One region of the Neobacillus sp. NPDC093182 genome, then DNA from elsewhere that is predicted to be linked to it. Evidence: a T-box and tRNA genes for the amino acid it is inferred to sense, from the RefSeq annotation. Region 1 holds a T-box; the other holds one or more tRNA genes.
The links. The T-box of region 1 lies ahead of tyrS (tyrosine--tRNA ligase). A T-box ahead of a tRNA ligase gene usually reads a tRNA of that ligase, here a tRNA-Tyr.
Positions count from the first base shown of each region.

Region 2: it has a tRNA-Tyr gene. The T-box ahead of tyrS (tyrosine--tRNA ligase) is inferred to sense a tRNA for this amino acid. The anticodon was not compared.

Region 1 covers NZ_JBIVOI010000008.1:65,222-75,265, forward strand. Annotated here, with positions in the region: gene ACIQAA_RS15490 (MarR family winged helix-turn-helix transcriptional regulator) at 1-25, opposite strand, end outside; gene ACIQAA_RS15495 (GNAT family N-acetyltransferase) at 154-594, shown strand; gene ACIQAA_RS15500 (YczE/YyaS/YitT family protein) at 594-1,259, shown strand; gene ACIQAA_RS15505 (ATP-binding protein) at 1,581-2,798, opposite strand; gene ACIQAA_RS15510 (DUF3231 family protein) at 3,084-4,097, shown strand; gene ACIQAA_RS15515 (hypothetical protein) at 4,186-4,365, shown strand; gene ACIQAA_RS15520 (CBO0543 family protein) at 4,375-4,677, shown strand; gene ACIQAA_RS15525 (Lrp/AsnC family transcriptional regulator) at 4,818-5,225, opposite strand; gene ACIQAA_RS15530 (MBL fold metallo-hydrolase) at 5,358-6,119, shown strand; partial or broken gene ACIQAA_RS15535 (nitrite reductase) at 6,198-6,308, opposite strand; gene ACIQAA_RS15540 (HAD family hydrolase) at 6,475-6,747, opposite strand; gene tyrS (tyrosine--tRNA ligase) at 6,798-8,042, opposite strand; T-box leader at 8,085-8,304, opposite strand; gene ACIQAA_RS15550 (MarR family transcriptional regulator) at 8,324-8,836, opposite strand; gene ACIQAA_RS15555 (MurR/RpiR family transcriptional regulator) at 9,221-10,044, opposite strand, start outside.
Region 2 covers NZ_JBIVOI010000003.1:331,575-341,618, reverse strand. Annotated here, with positions in the region: partial or broken rRNA gene ACIQAA_RS09045 (23S ribosomal RNA) at 1-672, shown strand, start outside; rRNA gene rrf (5S ribosomal RNA) at 749-864, shown strand; tRNA gene ACIQAA_RS09035 (tRNA-Glu) at 904-978, shown strand; tRNA gene ACIQAA_RS09030 (tRNA-Val) at 1,043-1,118, shown strand; tRNA gene ACIQAA_RS09025 (tRNA-Thr) at 1,185-1,260, shown strand; tRNA gene ACIQAA_RS09020 (tRNA-Lys) at 1,290-1,365, shown strand; tRNA gene ACIQAA_RS09015 (tRNA-Leu) at 1,410-1,491, shown strand; tRNA gene ACIQAA_RS09010 (tRNA-Gly) at 1,529-1,603, shown strand; tRNA gene ACIQAA_RS09005 (tRNA-Leu) at 1,609-1,697, shown strand; tRNA gene ACIQAA_RS09000 (tRNA-Arg) at 1,728-1,804, shown strand; tRNA gene ACIQAA_RS08995 (tRNA-Pro) at 1,812-1,888, shown strand; tRNA gene ACIQAA_RS08990 (tRNA-Ala) at 1,902-1,974, shown strand; tRNA gene ACIQAA_RS08985 (tRNA-Ser) at 1,982-2,074, shown strand; tRNA gene ACIQAA_RS08980 (tRNA-Met) at 2,096-2,169, shown strand; tRNA gene ACIQAA_RS08975 (tRNA-Asp) at 2,210-2,286, shown strand; tRNA gene ACIQAA_RS08970 (tRNA-Phe) at 2,340-2,412, shown strand; tRNA gene ACIQAA_RS08965 (tRNA-Tyr) at 2,449-2,533, shown strand; tRNA gene ACIQAA_RS08960 (tRNA-His) at 2,585-2,660, shown strand; tRNA gene ACIQAA_RS08955 (tRNA-Cys) at 2,698-2,771, shown strand; tRNA gene ACIQAA_RS08950 (tRNA-Gly) at 2,783-2,856, shown strand; tRNA gene ACIQAA_RS08945 (tRNA-Ile) at 2,862-2,938, shown strand; tRNA gene ACIQAA_RS08940 (tRNA-Asn) at 2,973-3,047, shown strand; gene ACIQAA_RS08935 (glycine betaine uptake BCCT transporter) at 3,209-4,735, opposite strand; gene ACIQAA_RS08930 (hypothetical protein) at 4,802-5,467, opposite strand; gene ahpF (alkyl hydroperoxide reductase subunit F) at 5,807-7,336, opposite strand; gene ahpC (alkyl hydroperoxide reductase subunit C) at 7,350-7,913, opposite strand; gene ACIQAA_RS08915 (LacI family DNA-binding transcriptional regulator) at 8,352-9,380, opposite strand; gene ACIQAA_RS08910 (alpha-amylase family glycosyl hydrolase) at 9,865-10,044, shown strand, end outside.

The DNA.
Region 1 (10,044 bases):
CAATTTCTCGTAAAATTTCCTTCATACTAACTCCTTAACCCACATTTTTTTGTTGCATTTACTATAAAAGTGATATAAATTTAATTTAACCTAATTTTATTGCAATTGCAACAAAATTATCATGGCCATATTTATTTAAAAGGACTGAAAAAAATGTATGTAAAAAGAATAACGATTGATGAAGATTTAAAGGCAGCATTTGCTATAAGGAAAGAAGTATTTGTTATAGAACAAGGTGTACCACTTGAAGATGAATTTGATCAATTTGATACACTGAATGGACGTTGCGAACATATATTGGTCTATTACAATGAACAACCAGTCGGAACGGGAAGGATAAGGTTTATTGATGGAGTTGGTAAATTGGAAAGAATCTGTATCCTCGAGCCTTTCCGTAAATTTGGTCTTGGAAAAATCATTATTAAAGCGTTAGAAGAAATCGCGGAAGAACGGGGAGCCTTGCAGGTTAAATTACATGGACAAACACAGGCAGAAGGATTTTACAAAAAACTTGGTTTTAGTCCTTCATCTACTATCTTTATGGAAGATGGGATCCCACATATTCTAATGCTCAAAGAAATGTCTAGTAAATAATGATAATCAGGTCGAGTAAAGCCAAATATGTTGTTTTTGTATTAGGTATATTACTACTAACCCTTGGTATTTCTTTCACGATCCAATCAGACCTTGGGACCTCACCTTTTGATGCACTTTTGGTCGGTCTATCAACAAACGTAGGGCTTACTGTTGGAAGCTGGGAAATCATAATTGCTTTCATACTGATAGGTTGTAATTCATTTTTAAAAAGAGAAAGACCTGAAGTTTTGGGGTTGTTAACCGCATTTGTAACGGGTATTGGCATTGATATGTGGCTCTTTTTATTACACGATTTGCTAACACCCGAACTATGGTACAGCAAAGTTGTTTGTTTCGGAGTCGGCTTAGTTGTTATGGGATTGGGAACAGCAATTTATTTACAAACAAATTTTGCCCCCATTCCAATTGACCGGTTAACCTTAATCATCCAAGAATTAACAAGAACTTCTATACTGTTTTCAAGAACATTCATTTATCTTGTATTCTTGTTAATGGCATTATTATTCAATGGACCAATTGGAGTTGGAACGTTATTAAGCGTTTGTTTAGGAGGACTAATACTTAATTACTTTATGCCATTTACTAAAAAAGCATTTGATCGCATATTAACACACTCTAGTACATCACTAAATAATGATAAAGATAAAAACCATTCAATATAGGATGGTTTTTGTTGTTCTTGTTCCACTAACCTGGCCGTTAGTACAGCAAGCAAAGCTTCACGTATATGTAAAAATATTAGCATTTTACAGTTTATCCTCCCCGTAGGGCAATAAGAAAAGGCTGCCCACAACGACAGCCTTTGATCTATTACTATTGCTACCCATTAGCTTAAATTTTAGTGAAATTTCAGCACAAATACGCCTTACATCAATAAAAAATGAGTGTCAAATTCATAAACCATTTGGCACTCATTTTACTTTGCATTTTTTATGTTTGCGATAGGTAACGGAACCCGTTACACATTTGCAACCCTCTTTTACTTATCCCATATTTGCTGCTGGAAACCAAATCGTTACCGTTGTTCCTTCACCTTTTACGCTGTCAAAGTGGATGGTTCCTTTATACTTTGCAGCAATATTATAGCAAATCATCATCCCAAGGCCCGTTCCTTTACTTTTTAACGAGTAAAATGGAGTACCAAGAGAATCCATTTCTTCTTTTGACATCCCTTGTCCACTATCGATTACTTTAATTTCAACCAAGTCCTTATTCCTTTCAGCGGTAACGACAACTGAATCACCAACTTTTGATGCTTCAATGGCATTTTTAATAATATTAATTAATAACTGTTTAAATTCAATTGTATTCGCAGCGATATAACAATCCTCAACCATCCTAAGTACAATCTCATTATGATGCAGGAGGCCATAAGTATTGAGCAGATCCGTTACACTTTGAAGAACACTCTTTACATTTACTAATTCCGTTTCAGTATCTTTGTCGGGTTTGGCAATGGATAAAAATTGAGAAATGACCTGTTCTGCCGTGTCTAATTCATTAATCATTAACGAGAAATGCCGCTTATTATTTTCATTATATGTATGATCTTTCTCATACATTTGTAAGAAGCCTTTAACAACTGTTAATGGATTTCTAATCTCATGTGCCACAGCAGCAGCCAACTGTCCAGTTGTTTTCAGTCGTTCTGAATGTTTAATTTGCTCATAGTAGAGCTTCTGCTTCTCCAAGCGTCCATGCGATAAGTAAAAGATAAAATAAAGAATGGCTTGGCTTCCTAAAAAGTTAATAATATTTCCGATTAAGTCTTTACTTATATAAGGATAAAGATCCCCTCGATCAACAATGGCAATATAGCTAAAAAGAATGATGATGGACAAAGTATTTAATAGTAAGGAAAGATGAAAAAGTTTTGTATCAAAAAACAAAATTGAAATAGCAGGAATAAAGCATAAAAATATGAAGTTGGACCAAGTATTCGGATATAAAAAGAAGATGGTATAAAAGTAACTAGATGCCACGACGATTATTATGATTCTAAGAAAATGGGACTTATATAAAGGGTAAATTAATAAGCAGCTAGAAAAAAAGAAAACTAAAACACCATGCGAAAAATAGCCTGGTCCAGGATGATGAAGAAGTGGATTACCGGCAAACAGCCCAAGCAACATAAGTGTAATCACCACTACCACAGTGCTGTAATATAACTTTAGATTAATTTGAGTATTTTCGTTCTTCATACTTACCCCTTCTGCTAAAAGCCCAATCTTAAATGTATCAAAACTTCCTATATTCTATCATATTTGCTTTATGGAATAATAAAGCTACGGTTAGATTGTATAAAAAAATCCTCAGTAGTAACTGCTGTTCCTCCTCGTATCATTGCAAAAGTTCCAAAACCTTTCAAAAATTAAGCATACGGTTTAAATAAAAGTTTGATAATAACATCATATTAAATAAAGGTGGAAATTTAATACATACTGTAAAAGAGGTCTCAACTTGGGAAACTTTTTGGAGGGAATATTATGAAGGAAATTAGCCATTCCGTGGAACTTACATCAGCAGAAATAGCAAATCTTTGGACTCAATACATGAACGATTCCTTAGCAATTTGTATTCTTACTCATTCAATCGAAAAGGCAAAAGACCAAGATATTAAAGAAATTCTTGAATTTGCTCTTAGTCTTGCAGAATCCCATATCGTAAAAATCAGGGAATTTTTTAGTCAAAATCATTTCCCTATTCCAAAGGGATTCTCAATAGAAGAGGATATTAATCTAAATGCCCCTCCAATATTTACGGATGTTTTTATGTTGGATTATATGCACGTTATGACATTACTTGGATTAACAGGGTATGCTGGTGCTGTTGCAACCTCATGTAGAGCAGACCAAATAGACTATTTTATCAAATGCAACATTGAAACAATGGAATTACATAAACGAATCATATCTGTCATGCTTAACAAAGGGCTATATAGCAAGACTGCAAGAATTAATACACCAAGTCAAGTTGATTTTGTAGATAGTCAACGTTATTTAACAGGTTGGTTTGGAAAGAAACGTCCTTTAAACGTAATAGAAATTAGCGGTATGAGTTTTAACATGAAAAAAGACGCAGCTAAAACTGTATTAGAACTGGGTTTTGGACAAGTATGCCAAACAAAAGAAATTCAAAAGTATTTCGAAAGAGGAAAAAATATTTGTAAAAACCATTTTGGTACTTTTAGCAATATGTTAACAAAGGAAGAATTATCTTCCCCTAAAACATGGCTTTCTGAAGTAGCGAATTCCACCGTTTCCCCTTTTTCAGATAAATTGATGTTATTTCATATTGTCACATTAGTTTCGTCAGCAATTGGATATTATGGTGCTGGTTTATCGGTTACTCAAAGGAGAGACTTAGCGATTGAATACGCTAGATTTATGACTGAAATGGGGCTATTTGCCGAGGATGGGGCACAGCTATTGATAAAATACGGTTGGTTGGAACAACCTCCGTTAGCTGATGACCGAGAAAATTTAGCCAATAAGAAGTAATGTGGAACCCCGTTGGTTGAAGATATTTAAAGATTTTTCACATAAAAGTTTTTACTTGAACAAATTATCATACGGGGAGGTGTAAAAGTTGAGAAGAAAAGATTTCCCGTATTATTTCTTAATCATAGTGACTGCAATTGGATTGGTCTTATTACCGTTCGCCATTGTAAAACGTTCATTTAAAGATTGGATTATTGTATACCTTGTGAGTTTCATTGGTAATTTTTTCTCAGATAAATATTTTGTAACAAGAGGATATTTAAAATAACCAAAAAAAATTTTTCCAAAGTATAAAATCCACCTCCCATTTGATTATATTCATTACCCTTTACTGCTGCTTTACTATAATCAGTGGACATTGAATAGCAAACCCGTTGGAATCATTTTAAAACTTTTCCCTTTTGTTATACCGCAAACAATCATAGAGACAATCGCATCAAAGAAAACTAACCTAATTAAATGGAAAAAAGGATGGACTTGGTATCACTCATTAATAAGTCTTATGTTAAAACTGTTAATTTGCAGAGCTATCATTGCAATGATTAGAATAATAAACAAAGGTAAGATTTCAGTAAGGTAAAATGGGAACGTGACTATCGTTCTCTTTATTTTTTTTAAGACAAAAGGAATGGTGCAACATTAAAGGTAAGGTTATTTACTATCTAAAGTGCCTTTTTTCAACGAACGTTCCCGTTACTGTTTACATTTTATATTTCTCTATTAATTAATTACAATCGATAATTTATAGCTTACCAAATTGCTCAGGTCTGTCAAAAATTCATCTAATATTTGATTGGTTTGAAATTTGCATTCAAGAAGATAACAACTTTCTCCACTGATTTTGTAATGGTTTATAACGTATTGTTCTTGTTTTTTTATGAATGACAAATAAGGTTGATGATTTGTGTTTTTCGTATAAATATGTATAATTGCGTGAACTGCATACCCCATTTTTACTTGGTTAACTTTAATGGTGTATCCCTCAATAATCCCACTATCTTCTAATTTTGCCACTCTAGCTGAAGTAGCTGGTCCAGTTAAATGGACTTTCTCGCCCAATTCTTTCATTGTAATCCGACTGTTCTTGGATAATTCGTCTATGATTTGAATATCCGTCCTATCTAACATTTATTTAATTCCTTTCATTAATAAAGTAAAACCGCCAAAAGACTTTATTTAATCTATATATCATTCATGGGTCCATAATATAAACTATACATTGTTCAAAGGAAAATTCAAAAGATAAAGGAGTTAATAAATATGAATATACATCAAATTCGCAATGCAACAATGGTGGTTGAATATGCGGGGAAGAAGTTTTTAATCGATCCTATGTTATCGGAAAAAGGGACTTACGCGCCTTTCCCAAATTCACCAAGACAAGATCAAAATAATCCCTTGGTAAGTTTACCAACATCCATTAATAATATTATTCAAAATATTGATGCTGTCATTGTCACTCATCTGCATCTAGACCACTGGGATGATGCTGCTAAAGAAGCATTGCCAAAAGATATAAAACTCTTTAGTCAAAACGAAGAAGATGCTGCAGAAATAAGAAACGCTGGTTTTCAAAATGTAGAAGTATTAAAAGAAGATACAATCTTTGAAGGTATTCAATTAATTAAAACAAAAGGCGAGCATGGAAGAGGCGAAATCTTAAAGCTTGCGGGTCAAGTATGTGGCGTTATAATCAAACACCCATCTGAGAAAACATTATATGTGGCTGGAGATACTGTGTGGTACGATGCAGTCCAAGAAGTAATCGACACACATAAGCCAGAAATCATTGTAGTCAATGCTGGTGACAACCAATTCTTCGAGGGCGGTTCTCTGGTCATGGGGAAAGATGATGTTTATAAAGTGTATAAGGCTGCTCCTAACGCAAAAATTATTGCTGTCCACATGGAAGCAGTAAACCATTGGGCATTGTCTAGAGAAGAATTAAAAAGCTTTATTAATGAAAAAGGAATCTCCTCTATTGTTTTAGTTCCTGAGGACGGAGAAGCCTACTCATTTTAAGTGAAAAGCAGACGGAATAATAACATTTCCGTCTGTTTGGTCCTCAAAATAATAAAATTAACAACGCATATTTAAATCTGCAATGACTTTTTCTACTTTATTGTACAATTCTTCTGGTGTAAGATTCTCCATCAGCAAGGAACCCACCACTGCGTCTTTCCCTTTTGCCTTTCCTCCAACAAATAAATTGTTAATTAAATAACACTACATTTCTATAAAACAGAACTTTTTATTTGCTAATAATTCAGGTTTACCAACGCACCACTTATCAACAAAAAGGAAATAAAAAAATGCCGCAATGTAATTGCGGCAAATTGAATAGGGTAACACGACGAAAAAATGTTCCAAATGGTATTTATATTAAACCATATTTATTAAAGCTATTATAAATACCATCTTCATTGTGTGTATCGGTAATATCGTCAGTTGCCTTCTTAACTGCTTCTTTTGCATTCCCCATAGCAATACCGTGTTGAACAAATGCAAGCATTTCTAAATCGTTCAATCCATCCCCGTAAGCAAAAGTATTTTCTTTATCAATTTTTAAATACTGAAGCAACGTTGAGATGGCTGTTGCCTTGTGAATACCAGGAACTGATAATTCTCCGCTATTTAACCAGAGTTCCATCAACATCCATAAAAATAATTTTCTTCATGCTTACACCTGCTCTAACTTTCTTATAGTATTAATTTTACAAATTTACGTTTGCCTACTTGAAGAATTAAGCCGTCGGTAATCCTAACGTGTAATTGTGAATCGTCTACCTGAGCTCCATTCACTTTTACACCTCTATTTGCAATCATTCTCCTAGCTTCACTTTTGGAGCTTAGCATTTCCAAATCAACTAGCAGGTTAATGATTGAAGTTTCTCTTTCTCCCTGCCACTGCATAACAGGTATTTCATCTGGAAGAGAACCTTTTTGAAAGACTGAGATAAAATCATTTTGTGCCGTTTCTGCCGCTTCATGCCCGTGGTAGATTCTTACAATGGTCTTAGCAAGAAGCATTTTTGCATCTCTCGGATGCAATTCACCTGTTTCCATTCTTGACTTTACAGATTGAATTTGTTCGAGAGTTAAATCCGTTATCAATTCGAAATACTTGTGCATTAATTCATCTGGAATGGACATTGCTTTCCCGTACATTTCTTGAGGAAGTTCATCGATCCCAATGTAGTTTTTCTTTGATTTAGACATCTTCTCGACCCCATCAAGCCCCTCTAATAAAGGCATTAACAAGGCTACTTGCTTCTCTTTTCCAAACTTTTCTTGAAAATGCCTTCCCATTAGGATATTAAAATGCTGGTCTGTTCCACCTAGTTCAATATCGGATTCCAGGACAACAGAATCGTAACCCTGCATTAAAGGGTAGAAAAATTCATGAAGAGAGATTGGCTTGCCAACTGCAATGCGTTCTTCAAAATCGTCCCTTTCTAAAAGTCTTGCTACGGTTATTTTTCCTGCTAGTTTGATGACATCTTCAAAGTTTAATTTTGATAGCCATTTAGAGTTATAGTGTAACTCGACTTTTTCCATATCTATAACCTTTGCAAATTGTTCGAAGTATGTTTTCGCATTGTGCTTTACTTCTTCATCTGTTAATTGTTTTCTAGCTACTGATTTTCCTGTCGGATCTCCAATTTTCCCTGTAAAATCTCCAATAATTAGTTGGATAACATGTCCATTCTCTTGAAACTGCCTCATTTTATTTAGGACAACGGTATGCCCAAGATGTACATCTGGAGCCGAAGGATCTAAGCCTAATTTTATTTTTAGCGGTTTATTCTCTAATAGGGACCTGGCTATTTTATTTTCTAACTCTTCTGTTGGAATAATTTCTTTTACACCCTGGCTGTAAATAGCCATCTGCCTTTTCACTTCAGTTTGTTGTTCCGGGTTTAATTGCTCCATTAAATTACTCATTTTTTTGTTCCTCCTAGAAAAATATAAAAAACCACATCCCAAAAAAGGGACGTGGTTTAACTTTTACACGCGGTACCACCCTTATTGAAGGATATAATCCTTCCACTTAACGATTAACGGCTCGACCGTTCTTTGCTTATTATTTTTGCAAAGAAAGCTCAAGGAATGTAATTCGTGTTATCTTTGTATCGATTTGCACCAACCACCGATTCTCTGTTAACAGGGAGATAACGACTACTGGATTTCCCATCATAGCTTTTTCATTATTTTATTGTTATGCATCAAAAATCATTTTCCCGAATTACTTTTCTAAGTAATTTCGTCATGCTTTTTTGTTCATCTATCGACAATCCCGAAACAATCTCGACTTCTCCTTTGTGGAATCGTGGATAAAGATCCTCCATCACGTTCTTTCCCTTTTCTGTTAAAGTAACGTAGGTAATTCTTCTGTCCCTATTGTCGCTTTTTCTGTAACACAACTCTTTTCCTTCAAGTGTTTTGGTTATATTACTAATCGTAGCTTTTGAGACCCCAGCAGACTGTGCTAATTTTTTTGTCTCAATTGAATCCCATATCCACAAATCATATAGCATCGAGAATGCAGTCCATGATAACCCATATTCAGATAAAACTTCCTGTTCCATTTTGTTTCTTAATCCTTGTGCCACCCGATACAAAATTGTAACCACTGCAATAGCAGCTAGATTTAACGAGTCATTGGGGATTTTAGTTAATCGATTAATTGTATCAATTTCTTCAGGAAGTAGTTCTCCAACCTCATTAAATGAATGAATATTGAATCACCTCTTTAAATTTTCAAAATCATTAGCTATGAAACGATAATACCAAAAAAAAGTATTTAATGCAAGGAAGCTTTTGCTAAAAATATTGTAAAAGTCAGGTGAACGATTTGTCAACCTGGTTAGCTTTTTCATTTTTCACATTTGAATATTATTAAGTTTTATAGAACTTTAATAAACCTTTAGCTGGTAATCTAGTCAGCAAACAACTATATAATTAAACTAAAGCTTCCCATAAGATGCAACAAGTAAAGCGATTGCTCTTATTGAACAATCGCCACCGTTTTAAGTGAGATTTTGTTATAGGAAAAAGTTTCCCTAAATTAGTCCCAAATTGTCCCCAAGTCAAACTGGAAGAAAGCTTGGGAGACTTAGGTTTTAATAAGAAAACAATACATTCTTTTCTTTAAGTGTTTTTTCAAGTCTTTTCAATTTTTTAATCGATTCTTCTGATGATCGTTTACCAATTTCAATTACCAATGCATCTATCAATGCAATGATAGGAATAACTGAAAATTGTTCTTTACTAACTTCTACTTTCAACGTTACGGACGCATATGAAATAACTGGACAAGAGATATAGTCTGTTATCAATATAATGCTATTGCCTAGTTCATAGGCTAGCTTAACGGCTTCAACAACTCGATTAGTGTATGGTTCGAATGCAAAAACCACTAAAACTTCATCCTTTTCAAATTGTAAAATCTTATCGTAAATCACCTCCGTATCATGGCTTAGTTGCCTTATCTTAAAATAGAATTCTCCAAGCAACTGTTCAAAATATAATGCAGTTGCTTTGTACGGCCGACTACCCAAAACATTGATAAAACTTGATTTTTCTATGATATCAATAGCCTTTTCAAAATTTTGCATTAAATCGGAGTCTAATGATTTGTTTAATAAATTTACGGATTCTTTCCAAACTTGGACTAAAGTTGGAACTTTTCCTTCCTCTTCCTCTTTTTGAATCTCTGTAATTGAATTCTTCAATGTCCATCTTGATTCGGAAGGGAACGATTCATCGTAGATATCTTTTCGTAAATCATTAAAGTTTTCATAACCCAAGGCATTTAACGTACGCATTACAGTTGAAATTCCAACATTGGCATTATTGGCAAGCTCTTTAACTGTTATCAATCCGATTGACTGATAATTTTTTAGAATATAATCGCATAACTGTCTTTGTTTTTTTGGAAAAGAAT
Region 2 (10,044 bases), on a different contig from region 1:
TGTCAGGTGGGCAGTTTGACTGGGGCGGTCGCCTCCTAAAGAGTAACGGAGGCGCCCAAAGGTTCCCTCAGAATGGTTGGAAATCATTCGCAGAGTGTAAAGGCACAAGGGAGCTTGACTGCGAGACCTACAAGTCGAGCAGGGACGAAAGTCGGGCTTAGTGATCCGGTGGTTCCGCATGGAAGGGCCATCGCTCAACGGATAAAAGCTACCCCGGGGATAACAGGCTTATCTCCCCCAAGAGTCCACATCGACGGGGAGGTTTGGCACCTCGATGTCGGCTCATCGCATCCTGGGGCTGTAGTCGGTCCCAAGGGTTGGGCTGTTCGCCCATTAAAGCGGTACGCGAGCTGGGTTCAGAACGTCGTGAGACAGTTCGGTCCCTATCCGTCGTGGGCGCAGGAAATTTGAGAGGAGCTGTCCTTAGTACGAGAGGACCGGGATGGACGCACCGCTGGTGTACCAGTTGTCTTGCCAAAGGCATCGCTGGGTAGCTATGTGCGGACGGGATAAGTGCTGAAAGCATCTAAGCATGAAGCCCCCCTCAAGATGAGATTTCCCATAGCGTCAAGCTAGTAAGAACCCTGAAAGATGATCAGGTTGATAGGTCAGAGGTGGAAGCGCGGTAACGTGTGGAGCTGACTGATACTAATCGTTCGAGGACTTAACCAATTTTTAAGGTGAACTCGTTTTACAAACTTCTTCTGAAATTATCTAGTTTTGAGGGAATGATTCCTCAATTAAATAGTCTGGCAGCAATGGCGAGAAGGTCACACCCGTTCCCATACCGAACACGGAAGTTAAGCTTCTCAGCGCCGATGGTAGTTGGGACTTTGTCCCTGTGAGAGTAGGACGTTGCCAGGCTACCCCTTTGGGGCCATTTTTTTGCTCGAAATTTATTACGGCCCCTTGGTCAAGTGGTTAAGACACCTCCCTTTCACGGAGGTAACACGGGTTCGAATCCCGTAGGGGTCACCAAACTTTTTCGCGCTAGCGAAAATAACTTTCTTTTCAAACCAGCTTAAAGAACTTTCTTTTATGTGGAGGATTAGCTCAGCTGGGAGAGCATCTGCCTTACAAGCAGAGGGTCGGCGGTTCGATCCCGTCATCCTCCACCAAAGTTTTTTCACGATAGTGAAAATAACTTTCAATTTTTTACGAAGTGAAGTTAATCTTCGATATATGCCGGGGTAGCTCAATTGGTAGAGCAACTGACTTGTAATCAGTAGGTTGGGGGTTCAAGTCCTCTCGCCGGCACCATGCTACTTACTTCTAAGAACTATTTGTATGAGCCATTAGCTCAGTTGGTAGAGCATCTGACTTTTAATCAGAGGGTCGAAGGTTCGAGTCCTTCATGGCTCACCAAGTTATCTTCAAAAGAAAATAACTTGCAAAATTAATTTCCAAATGCGGGTGTGGCGGAATTGGCAGACGCACCAGACTTAGGATCTGGCGCCGCAAGGCGTGGGGGTTCGACTCCCTTCACCCGCACTTAAGTTTTTTAACTGTAAAATAACTCACTATAAATGCGGAAGTAGTTCAGTGGTAGAACACCACCTTGCCAAGGTGGGGGTCGCGGGTTCGAATCCCGTCTTCCGCTCCAATGCTGCCGGGGTGGCGGAACTGGCAGACGCACAGGACTTAAAATCCTGCGGTAGGTGACTACCGTACCGGTTCGATTCCGGTCCTCGGCACCATTTTTGTAAGCTAACTAGTTATTTAATATTGCGCCCGTAGCTCAATTGGATAGAGTGTCTGACTACGGATCAGAAGGTTATGGGTTCGACTCCTTTCGGGCGCGCCATATTTTACGGGAAGTAGCTCAGCTTGGTAGAGCACTTGGTTTGGGACCAAGGGGTCGCAGGTTCGAATCCTGTCTTCCCGACCATCATTTACCAAATGGGGCCTTAGCTCAGCTGGGAGAGCGCCTGCTTTGCACGCAGGAGGTCAGCGGTTCGATCCCGCTAGGCTCCACTTATTCGGAGGAATACCCAAGTTTGGCTGAAGGGATCGGTCTTGAAAACCGACAGGCGGGTCATACCGCGCGGGGGTTCGAATCCCTCTTCCTCCTCCATAAATTCTAAATTCTTATTGTCGCGGGGTGGAGCAGTCTGGTAGCTCGTCGGGCTCATAACCCGAAGGTCGTAGGTTCAAATCCTGCCCCCGCAATTAAGTAATTTATTTTCAAGAAAAACACTTGAAAAAAATTGGTCCGGTAGTTCAGTTGGTTAGAATGCCTGCCTGTCACGCAGGAGGTCGCGGGTTCGAGTCCCGTCCGGACCGCCATTTTTTATATCAGTAGGTTAACTCTACTGTTGATATAGATATAGATTGTGTATGGCTCAGTAGCTCAGTCGGTAGAGCAAAGGACTGAAAATCCTTGTGTCGGCGGTTCGATTCCGTCCTGAGCCATCATTTTTTTTGGAATTTTATTGGTCTTTTATATATGGAGGGGTAGCGAAGTGGCTAAACGCGGCGGACTGTAAATCCGCTCCCTCGGGGTTCGGCGGTTCGAATCCGTCCCCCTCCACCAAAGTTTTTTGCGAAGCAAAATGTTTTCACCAAGGTGAAAATAACCATCATGGCGATTGTGGCGAAGTGGTTAACGCACCTGATTGTGGTTCAGGCATTCGTGGGTTCGATTCCCATCAGTCGCCCCATTAATCTTAATAAATTGGGTTAGCTCTTTAAGAGTCGGGCAGCATAGCCAAGTGGTAAGGCAGAGGTCTGCAAAACCTTTATCCCCGGTTCAAATCCGGGTGTTGCCTCCAAATTTTAATATGCGGGTGTAGTTTAGTGGTAAAACCTCAGCCTTCCAAGCTGATGTTGTGAGTTCGATTCTCATCACCCGCTCCAATTATGGGCCTATAGCTCAGCTGGTTAGAGCGCACGCCTGATAAGCGTGAGGTCGATGGTTCGAGTCCATTTAGGCCCACCAGAATTTTTTGCGAAGCAAAATACCTTTCGATTGTTCCGCAGTAGCTCAGTGGTAGAGCTATCGGCTGTTAACCGATCGGTCGTAGGTTCGAGTCCTACCTGCGGAGCCATTTTTTTAAGCTAAGGACAGTAAGCCTGATCCTTTTTAAAATAGTTAATATTCCATAATAAAACCATCTTTAAGAAAATAGCCATTTTCTTAAAGATGGTTTTTCTTTGTCTAAATACCGCCTTGGGTTTTCAGTACGGCTTAATCACATTTAATAACCCTTTAGGAATGGTACGCGCTTCTTTTATTTCCTCTTTGTACTTCGCCTTCACTTTTTAACCCTTTCACTAGTGAGAAGGACATGACGACCATAATGATCGCAAAAGGGAGGGCAGCTGCGATGGAAGCAGTTTGCAAAACGTTCAAACCGCCAGCTAAAAGCAATACTGCAGCGAGAGCGGATTGAATGACACCCCATGTCATTTTTATTTTATTTGAGGGATTTAATGTACCGCCTTCACTTAGCATTCCTAATACAAAGGTTGCGGTATCGGCGACCGTTATATAATAAATTGCTACAACCGCAAACCCTAATATACTTAACACCGAACTTAATGGAAGATAATCAAAGAATGTAAAGATAGACAATGAAACGTTTTCGGTAATATTTTTTGCAAGGTCATGGTTGCCTGTTTTTTGAACAAGCTCAAGCGCAGAGCCGCCAAATATGGACATCCAGAGACAGGTTCCGAGGGTAGGAACAACCAATACGCCAATAACAAACTCCCTTACTGTTCTTCCTTTTGAAACCCTGGCGATAAACATACCCACAAATGGTGCCCAGGCAATCCACCATGCCCAGTAAAAAAGCGTCCAGGAGGCAATCCATTCTCCTTCACCAAAGGGCTTTAGCCTTAAACTCATATGTATAAAGTCACTAATATAAAGACCCGTTGTATTAAAAAAGACTTTAATGACAGTCAGAGTTGGACCAACGATTAGAATCAGCAGCATGATCGCAAAAGATAGGATCATCGCAGCATTAGATAAGTATTGGATACCCCTTTCTAAACCTGTATTGATGGAAATGATAAAAATAACTGTTGCGACCACAATCACAATCATTTGAACAAATAACTGATTGGGAACACCGAATATGTCATGCATTCCGGCCGTCACCTGCATGGCACCAAGACCCAATGAGGTTGCGATACCAAAGACTGTTGCAAAGATGGACAGGATATCAATAGTTTTTCCAATCGGTCCGTAAATTCTGTCTCCTAATATCGGATGGAAGGTCGAACTTATGGCTGCCGGCAGCCTTTTATTATATTGAAAAAAGGCAAGGGCTAGACCGATTACTGTGTAAATAGCCCATGGATCTAGGCCCCAATGGAAAAATGTATATTTCATCGCCGTATTGGCTGCGTCAACCGTATAAGCTTCCCCATAAGGCGGGGTTGTATAGTGCGTTACAGGTTCGGCAACACTCCAGTACACAATTCCGATTCCCATCCCAGCACCGAATAACATGGCAAGCCAAGAGGCAGTGTTAAAATCAGGACGGTCTGTTTCCTTTCCCAGCCGAATATCACCATATTTAGAGAACAATAAATATATTGAAAAGATAACAAAGAATAGGGTAGCACCAAGATACACCCACCCAAGGTAATCGATCGAACCACTATAAATAATATCGGTAACTTTGGCGAGATTATCGGTAAAAAAGACTCCCCAAACAATAAAAATGAGCGTAAGTAATAATGAAATAATAAACACACTGTTTTCCTTATTGATTTTGCTGTCCATAGAAACCTCCTAGTAAAGCTTGGTGTCAGGTGAAATTTTTCAGTAAGGATAGGTTTTCGAAGGTAATCACTTATCAAGGAGGTTATATTGAAATTCCCACTTTTCCGTGTTTATCAACTCTTCCTGGGTGACCTCAAATCCACCTCCAAGGTAAACGGTTTGGTCATTAATTGCGACCACCATTGCTTCAACTATTGAGTCATTGTCTTTCTTTTTATAGATGTCTCCTAACGATGGCAGTAGTTCGCTAGTAGGCAGACCTAGGGTTCCGGTGTCCGTCAAGCTCTCGTCTCCATCATTTGCCTTGTCTTTATAATCGATAGGATTGCTATCAGCTGCGCGACCCGGTTCCATTAATAAATACTCATTATGTTTGACGCCATGAGAATTGCTTGTAATAACCCCTTTGTTGTCTGCCGTTTCAACCAATTCAATTTCATTTAATGAATAGGTATCGAGGGAATCTGGCATTGGATTGTTTATTAAAATGTATTCCCCTGATTTTGCTTTTCGGTCCTTTTTGAGCGTATATGCCTTATGATTAAAAATAAAGCTGTCATATTCCTTTGGCTTGTATTTTTCCACGCTTGCTGCATTGGTTATATGCTGTGATAAATCCCTAAGCTTAATAAGATGGACGGACAGTTTGTACATGGGTTTTACTCCATATACCTTATGTAACTCATTGTTAAAATAAACAAATTGTCCTTTTCTTACTTGATACAGTTTCACGGTTCAATCTCCCTCCAACACTATGTATATAATCACTCGAAGAAAATTTAATTCTATTATTAGTAGGTTGTCTTATAATGGAAAATACTATTCTGTTTAGAAGGGGGAAAGAGTTGAAGAAAAACGCATGAATCTAGCTGAATGGAGGTTTCATGCGGACAAAACAAGGCGAAAAAATCAAGGAACTGTCCGAATTCGGGTCTCATTCAGACAAGAGTGTGACCCTGAAGCAAAATAGGTTGAATAAAGCTGTGAAAAAAAAAAAGTCGCTATACTATCGGTCAAAATAGTACAAGCGACTTTCTTAATATTCATGGTGAAAATTTCTTAAAACAAAGATTAATTTCGAATTAAATAATCGAATGCACCTAAGGCAGCAGTAGCACCTGATCCCATAGAGATAATGATCTGCTTATAAGCACTATCTGTACAGTCACCAGCCGCATATACGCCCGGAATGCTAGTAGCACCATGCTTGTCCACAATAATCTCACCGAAGCGAGTGCGTTCAAGGGTACCCTCTAACCAATCTGTGTTTGGTACAAGACCGATTTGAACGAAAATACCTTCTAATTCGATGTGCTTAATTTCTTCTGTTTCACGATCCATATAGGAAATACCATTTACCTTGTCAGTACCGGTAATTTCTTTTGTTTGAGCATTCAGAATAACCGTTACATTAGGCAGGCTGTAAAGACGGTCTTGAAGCACTGAGTCAGCTTTTAACTCTGCTGCAAACTCAAGAACGGTTACATGCTTAACGATACCTGCAAGGTCGATAGCCGCCTCAATACCGGAATTCCCGCCGCCAATAACAGCAACACGTTTTCCAGCAAACAATGGACCATCACAGTGTGGGCAGTATGCTACACCTTTGTTTTTAAACTCGGCTTCGCCTGGGACACCAACATTACGCCAGCGTGCACCCGTTGAAAGGATAACGGCTTTACTCTTAAGAACAGCACCGTTTTCGAGTTCAATTTCTATAAGATCTTTCTTTTCTAAACGTTTTGCGCGTTGTAAGTTCAAAACATCCACGCCATAGTCTTTGACATGCTCTTCAAGGCTTGCAGCAAGTTTAGGACCTTCTGTATATTTCGTACCGATAAAGTTCTCAATACCCATCGTGTCCATAACCTGACCGCCAAAACGTTCAGCCACAATACCTGTACGGATACCTTTTCGAGCTGCATAAATGGCTGCACTTGCACCAGCAGGACCCCCGCCGACAACGAGCACATCGTATGGATCTTTATCAGAAAGCTCAGCTGCATCTGGACCAGTGCCCATTTTAGCGAGGATTTCCTCAATTGTCATACGACCGCTGCCAAAACTTTCTCCATTTAGGAAAACAGTTGGAACTGCCATGATGTTCTTGCTTTCAACTTCAGTTTTAAAAGCAGCACCGTCAATCATGGTATGAGAAATACCAGGGTTGAGAATGCTCATTAAGTTTAGGGCTTGTACAACATCAGGACAGTTGTGGCAAGTTAGGCTGATGTAAGATTCAAAGTGATATTCACCTTTGATTGCTTTGATTTGTTCGATTACCTTTTGTTCTACTTTTGGTGCTCTTCCGCTAACCTGCAAGAGAGCCAGTACTAAGGAAGTAAATTCATGTCCTAGAGGAATACCAGCAAACGTTACTCCAGTGTCTTCGCCGATACGATTTACACTAAAGCTTGGTGTTCTCTCTAGTTCTGTTTTTTCAACCTTAATGTTAGAAGACATGGTTGCCAATTCATCGATTAATAGCAGCATGTCGCGAGATACGTCATCGGTTCCTGCGCTGACTTTAAGAAGGATATCGCCTTCCATCAGTTGAAGATACTGGGATAACTGAGCTTTTATATCTGCATCTAGTAACATATTTATCTACTCCTTAAATTTTTCCTACTAGGTCAAGGCTTGGCTTAAGTGTTTCAGAACCTTCTTGCCATTTAGCTGGGCAAACTTCACCAGGATTGTTGCGAACATATTGTGCTGCTTTAATTTTGTTAACAAGTGTGCTTGCGTCACGGCCAATACCGTCTGCGTTGATTTCCATTGCTTGTACCACGCCGTCTGGATCGATGATGAAAGTTCCGCGTTGTGCAAGACCTTCTTCTTCATCTAGTACATCAAATGCGCGAGTAAGCTTTTGAGATGGGTCACCAATCATAATATATTCAATCTTGCTGATAGCTGGAGAGTGGTCGTGCCATGCTTTGTGAGTGAAATGAGTATCTGTTGATACAGAATATACTTCAACGCCAAGATCTTTTAACGTTGCGTATTCGTTCTGTAAGTCTTCTAATTCAGTAGGGCATACGAATGTGAAATCTGCTGGGTAGAAGCAAACAACGCTCCATTTACCTTTAAAGTTTTGATCTGAAACAGTGATGAAATCTCCGTTTTGATATGCGTTTGCTGTGAATGCTTGTACTTCTTTACCGATTAATGACATAGTGTATTTCCTCCTAAAATAATTTTGAGAATGGTTAACATCAAATACTAATAACTAAATTAGAATAATTCTAATACAATGTTTATTATTATATAAAAGCACCCATCTTGTCAACCATTATGTTTTATTTTTTCCATGCTTTGTTTCATGGTTATTCCATATCATGTAATCGACCCATATCTCATCAGCTAATTCTCAAATAAGACTGTTTTTCTCATTAAAAAGCGAATTAGGAGATAAAATGGGAGGGACCGTGTAATCTCCCTCAAACGCAAAAAGCCAATGGACAGAACTCCATTGGCTTTTTTATCTATTGGCTGTGTTAAATTTGTCTGTTGATTTGCGCTCCAGGCACTGCCCCGTCCTCCCGCAGGAGTCTTCGTGCCTTCCGCGTAAATCAACAGAGTGCTAAAAATCAACATTTAGCTTTAACACAGCCTAACTATTATAAGTGAATTTTTTTAGAACGGAATCTTGAATCATTTTTTCTGTCTTTATGATGGTACGCGCTTCCTCAGGTTTATTTTTTCTAATAATAGAAAAGAGGAGGTTTGCCCCCGTTTCTCCTAGCTTTCTGACCGGTATTTCTACACTCGTCAGGGAAGGGGTCAGAAAGGGAATAAAACTTGAATTACTGTAACCCACAACGGATAAATCGTGTGGAATGGAAACGCCGAGTTCTGTTGCACTTTTATAAATGCTGATGACTTTTAAATCATCAGTGGCCAACACGGCTGAAGGGCGGTTTGCTCCTAAAATCAGCTTCCTGGCTGCAAGGCTGCCTGTTTCTACGTTGTAGCCGCCGTCAATCATCCATTCGTCCTGCACTTGCAATTGATGATCCTCCATACAAGCTTTATAACCTTTTAGGCGATCTATGGAAACATGATATTCAAGTGGAGAGTGTACACAGGCAATCTTTTTGTGACCTTGTTCGATTACATATTTTGTTAACTCATAACTATCATGGTAGTTATCGGTATCGACAGAATATATATTGTTATATTTACCATCGACTTTACCAATGACAACGATTGGAATATTAAAAACATCAAGCTGTTTGAACAATTCTTCATTAGTAGGCGAACTCAACATGATGATTCCTTTAATCATTTTTCCTTTTATTTTGGTGATGCACTTCTCGAGTTCATCCTTACTGTTTTTTGCAGTTTGCAGGATGACATCGAAATTTTCTTCTTCCGCTTTTTCTGCTACCGTCTGGAGGATTTCTGAGAAATATGGATTGTTTGCTGTCGTCTTTGCAGACCGAGAGACAACCATGATGGCATCAAAACTGGAGGATAGAGCCCTGGCCAATTTGCTAGGCTGGTAATTCAATTCTTCAATTGCTTTGATGACACGATTTCTGGCATCTTCAGAAATATTGGTCTGATTATTTAATACACGGGACACGGTTGATTTAGAAACGTTTGCAACCCGGGCAATATCATATATGGTGTAGCCCAATAAAGCTCCTCCTCTCAAGATGAAAATACACGTTATTACTGAATTCGATTACATATATCATCACTTTATCCTATTAATTTAGTCAATATACAAATTATATGGATGAAAATTGAATCAAGCAACAACAATTTAGTAGTTTACGTTTAATAGTTTTTACCAATAAATATTGTACCTATTTGATTGACAGAAAGAGTTATCTATAATATATTTATCACGTGGTAGCGGTACCAGTGATAATTAATTTATTTTTTTTACTAGATTTGGGAGCGGTACCACAAAAAACTGTTATTTTTTTTGGCTTGGATGGGAGCGGTACCATTGGGGTTCATATGTAAAAGGTATCTCAGCTTGTTCATTCTTTTACGTTATGGGCAGCGCTCCAAAAACTTATATATTGGTAAAGAAATTAATGATGAAACTAACTTTCTATGGAATTGGTGCATTTTTAACTCGAATTGGGAACGGTACCACAAAGGAGGATTCTATGAGAACAATTAAAGAAAGACTTTCATTTATTTATGAGGATTATGATGTTGATTCACTTTGGAAAAGCATTGAGGAGCGTATGGCAAAAACAAAAGCGCTGCCCCTTAAGCCAAGGAAACAAAACTGGGATCAACGCGATGTGTTTCTGATTACATATGGCGACCAATTTCAGGAAAAT